One region of the Streptomyces armeniacus genome, then DNA from elsewhere that is predicted to be linked to it. Evidence: predicted binding sites of a transcription regulator. Region 1 holds the regulator's gene; the other holds the start of a gene.
The links. The regulator HrcA, encoded in region 1, represses chaperone genes, less so after heat shock. The targets are predictions, from matches to a motif close to TTNGCACTCNGNNNNNCNGAGTGCNAA.
Positions count from the first base shown of each region.

Region 2: a site for HrcA is predicted at 1,439-1,465, ahead of groL (chaperonin GroEL). Genes of this name have one in related genera too.

Region 1 is NZ_CP031320.1:3,313,497-3,315,697, reverse strand. Features, by position in the region: gene DVA86_RS14350 (MBL fold metallo-hydrolase) at 1-238, opposite strand, end outside; gene hrcA (heat-inducible transcriptional repressor HrcA) at 423-1,439, shown strand; gene dnaJ (molecular chaperone DnaJ) at 1,440-2,201, shown strand, end outside.
Region 2 is NZ_CP031320.1:5,827,964-5,830,164, forward strand. Features, by position in the region: gene groL (chaperonin GroEL) at 1-1,286, opposite strand, end outside; gene DVA86_RS25405 (cold-shock protein) at 1,601-1,804, opposite strand.

The sequences.
Region 1 (2,201 bases):
CGAACGCGGCCGTGCCCAGCACGTGGTCGAAGTGCGGGTGCGTGAGTGCGACGTGTGTCACGGGCAGCCCGAAGCGCGTACGCACGTCCCGCCGGATGCCGGCGCCCTCACGCAGCGTGGCACCGGTGTCGACGACCAGTACGCCGTGCGGCCCGGCGACCGCGCCCACCGTGGCGTCCCAGCCGGGGAGCCTGCGGCGTACGACGTCCTGCGCGAGTTCTTCCCAACCGCCTTCCATGCCAGGGACGCTATCCGCACGGAACGTACGTGTCCCGCTCGCGCCGCCGCGCGATACCGTCGGGTAGGCCGCCTTGCCCCGGCTGTGGTGGACAGCCGTACACTTGCTCAGGGGAAGCTGGCACTCACAGATCACGAGTGCCAGGACGGCAGACCGGAACCACGCTTGTACGGGAGGTGCGCGCGTGCTGAGCGAACGCAGACTCGAGGTGCTGCGCGCCATCGTCCAGGACTACGTGGGGACGGAGGAGCCGGTCGGCTCCAAGGCGCTCACCGAGCGGCACAACCTGCAGGTCTCCCCGGCCACCGTGCGCAACGACATGGCGGCCCTGGAGGACGACGGTTTCATCGCACAGCCGCACACGAGCGCGGGCCGCGTGCCCACCGACAAGGGGTACCGCCTCTTCGTCGACAAGCTCGCGGGCGTCAAGCCGCTCTCCCTGCCCGAGCGCCGCGCCATCCAGAACTTCCTGGACGGCGCGGTCGACCTGGACGACGTGGTGGGCCGTACGGTACGGCTGCTGGCGCAGCTGACCCGGCAGGTCGCCGTCGTGCAGTACCCCTCGCTCACCCGCTCGACCGTCCGCCACGTCGAGCTGCTGTCCCTCGCACCCGCCCGGCTGATGCTGGTGCTGATCACCGACACCGGCCGGGTCGAGCAGCGCATGGTGGACTGCCCGGCCCCGCTGGGCGAGACCACCGTCGCGGATCTGCGCGCACGGCTGAACAGCTGCGTCACCGGCCAGCGGTTCGCCGAGGTGCCCAGGCTCGTGCAGGACCTGCCCGAGGCGTTCGACGCGGAGGACCGGGGCACCATCTCACTGGTGCTCGCGACCCTGCTGGAGACGCTGGTCGAGGAGACCGAGGAACGGCTGATGATCGGCGGCACCGCCAATCTCACCCGCTTCGGTCACGACTTCCCGCTCACGATCCGGCCGGTGCTCGAGGCACTGGAGGAGCAGGTCGTGCTGCTGAAGCTGCTCGGCGAGGCCACGGATTCCGGCATGACGGTGCGAATCGGGCATGAGAACGCCCATGAAGGACTGAGTTCCACGTCGGTCGTATCAGTCGGCTACGGTTCGGGCGAAGAGGCGGTCGCCAAACTCGGCGTGGTGGGACCGACCCGTATGGACTACCCCGGAACGATGGGAGCGGTACGCGCAGTGGCACGTTACGTCGGACAGATTCTCGCGGAGTCGTAAGTGGCGACGGACTACTACGCGGTCCTCGGCGTGCAGCGGGACGCCTCGCAGGACGACATCAAGAAGGCGTTCCGGCGGCTGGCACGCGAGCTGCACCCGGACGTCAACCCGGACCCGAAGACACAGGACCGCTTCAAGGAGATCAACACCGCCTACGAGGTGCTGTCGGATCCGCAGAAGAAGCAGGTCTACGACCTCGGCGGCGACCCCGCCGCGGGCGCCGCGGGCGGAGGTGCGGGCGGCTTCGGCGCGGGCTTCGGGAACTTCTCCGACATCATGGACGCGTTCTTCGGCACGGCGTCGCAGCGCGGCCCCCGGTCCCGTACGCGCCGCGGCCAGGACGCCATGATCCGGCTCGACATCGAGCTGGACGAGGCCGCGTTCGGCACCACGAAGGACATCCAGGTCGACACCGCGACCGTCTGCGGCAGCTGCAGCGGCGAGGGCGCGGCCCCCGGGACCTCGGCGCAGACCTGCGACATGTGCCGCGGCCGGGGCGAGGTCTCGCAGGTCACGCGGTCGTTCCTGGGCCAGGTCATGACGTCGCGGCCGTGCCCGCAGTGCCAGGGCTTCGGCACCGTCGTGCCCACGCCCTGCCCGGAGTGCGCGGGCGACGGGCGCGTACGCTCCCGGCGGACGCTCACGGTCAAGATCCCGGCCGGTGTCGACAACGGCACCCGCATCCAGCTCGCGGGCGAGGGCGAGGTCGGCCCCGGCGGCGGTCCGGCGGGCGACCTGTACGTGGAGATCCACGAGGCGTCC
Region 2 (2,201 bases), 2.5 Mb from region 1:
AGCTCGAGCTTGTCGAAGACCACGGACGCCTGGATCAGGGCCACGCCACCGCCGGCGACGATGCCCTCCTCCACGGCCGCCTTGGCGTTCCGCACCGCGTCCTCGATGCGGTGCTTGCGCTCCTTCAGCTCCACCTCGGTGGCGGCGCCGGCCTTGATGACGGCCACGCCGCCGGCCAGCTTCGCGAGGCGCTCCTGGAGCTTCTCGCGGTCGTAGTCCGAGTCGGAGTTGTCGATCTCGGCGCGGATCTGGTTGACCCGGCCCTGGACCTGCTCGGTGTCACCGGCGCCGTCCACGATCGTGGTCTCGTCCTTGGTGATGACAACCTTGCGCGCGCGGCCGAGCAGCTCGAGACCGGCGTTCTCCAGCTTGAGGCCGACCTCCTCGGAGATGACCTGTCCGCCGGTGAGGATGGCGATGTCGCCCAGCATGGCCTTGCGGCGGTCACCGAAGCCCGGGGCCTTGACGGCGACGGACTTGAAGGTGCCGCGGATCTTGTTGACGACCAGCGTGGACAGCGCCTCGCCCTCGACGTCCTCGGCGATGATCAGCAGCGGCTTGCCGGACTGCATGACCTTCTCCAGCAGCGGAAGGAGGTCCTTCACGTTGCTGATCTTGGAGTTGACGATCAGGATGTACGGGTCCTCGAGCTCCGACTCCATCCGCTCCATGTCGGTGGCGAAGTAGGCGGAGATGTAGCCCTTGTCGAAGCGCATGCCCTCGGTGAGCTCGAGCTCGAGCCCGAAGGTCTGCGACTCCTCGACGGTGATGACGCCTTCCTTGCCGACCTTGTCCATCGCCTCGGCGATGAGCTCGCCGATCTGCGTGTCACCGGCCGAGATGGAGGCGGTGGAGGCGATCTGCTCCTTCGTCTCCACGTCCTTCGCCTGCTCGAGCAGGGCGGCGGAGACAGCCTCGGTGGCCTTCTCGATGCCGCGCTTCAGCGCCATCGGGTTGGCGCCGGCCGCGACGTTCCGCAGGCCCTCCTTGACGAGCGCCTGGGCGAGCACGGTGGCGGTCGTCGTGCCGTCACCGGCGACGTCGTCCGTCTTCTTCGCGACCTCCTTGACCAGCTCGGCGCCGATCTTCTCGTAGGAGTCCTCGAGCTCGATCTCCTTGGCGATCGAGACACCGTCGTTGGTGATCGTGGGGGCGCCCCACTTCTTCTCCAGCACGACGTTGCGGCCCTTGGGGCCAAGCGTGACCTTGACGGCGTCGGCGAGCTGGTTCATCCCGCGCTCGAGGCCGCGCCGCGCATCCTCATCGAACGCGATGATCTTGGCCATGTGAAGTGGTCCTCCCGGACGTCGGAGATCCCCCCAGCACCCGGTGCGAGGGGGCGGATTTCTCCGGACCGCGCTGGCGCCCGCGACGGACGGCCTGCACACTGGGTGGTTCCCTGCCCCACTCGTCCGCAGACCTCACCGAACCGGTCCTTCTGTCACTCTCACTCTCAGAGTGCTAACGCCCATGATTAGCACTCGACCCCCTCGAGTGCAAGCGCGATCCTCCGACGGCGAACAAGCGGAAGGACCCGCTCCGTGACCGTGGTGGTCGCGGAACGGGCCCCTCGTAAAGCTTGTCGGTTCTGGTCGGCGCCTCAGCCGGCCACGCGGACCATGTCCGCCTGCGGCCCTTTCTGACCCTGCGAGATCTCGAACTCGACTCGCTGACCTTCATCCAGGGTGCGGTAGCCGTCCATCTGGATCGCGCTGTAGTGGACGAACACGTCCGCACCACCGTCGACCGCGATGAAGCCGTACCCCTTCTCCGCGTTGAACCACTTGACGGTGCCCTGAGCCATGCCTAACTCCCCTATTACTGGCCCCTGCGCGAGCCCGCACTTCGCGAACCCGGGTCAGACCTCACCCCCGGCGGCAGCCGGAGATGTGCGCCGGAGCGCGTCGACCGCCGCTGAATGTATCTGCCCGAACGCCGTGTGCAACAGGTCAATCCGACGAGAATTCTGGGCACGGCATTTCGGCCGCAATCCGGAATACACCGCAAAAGGGGGGCAATTGGGATCGGGCATAACGAACTAACGCGACAATTGCGGCACCAAACCTGGGCACAAGTTGTCGCGTTCTCAATGCGTGCATACACGTCGGGAGGGAGCGCATCCCACTCTACTCCCTTTCTAAACCTCTAATTGCCCCCTCCGGTATGACACGGAGGGGGCAATCGGAAACGAGCCTCGGCCG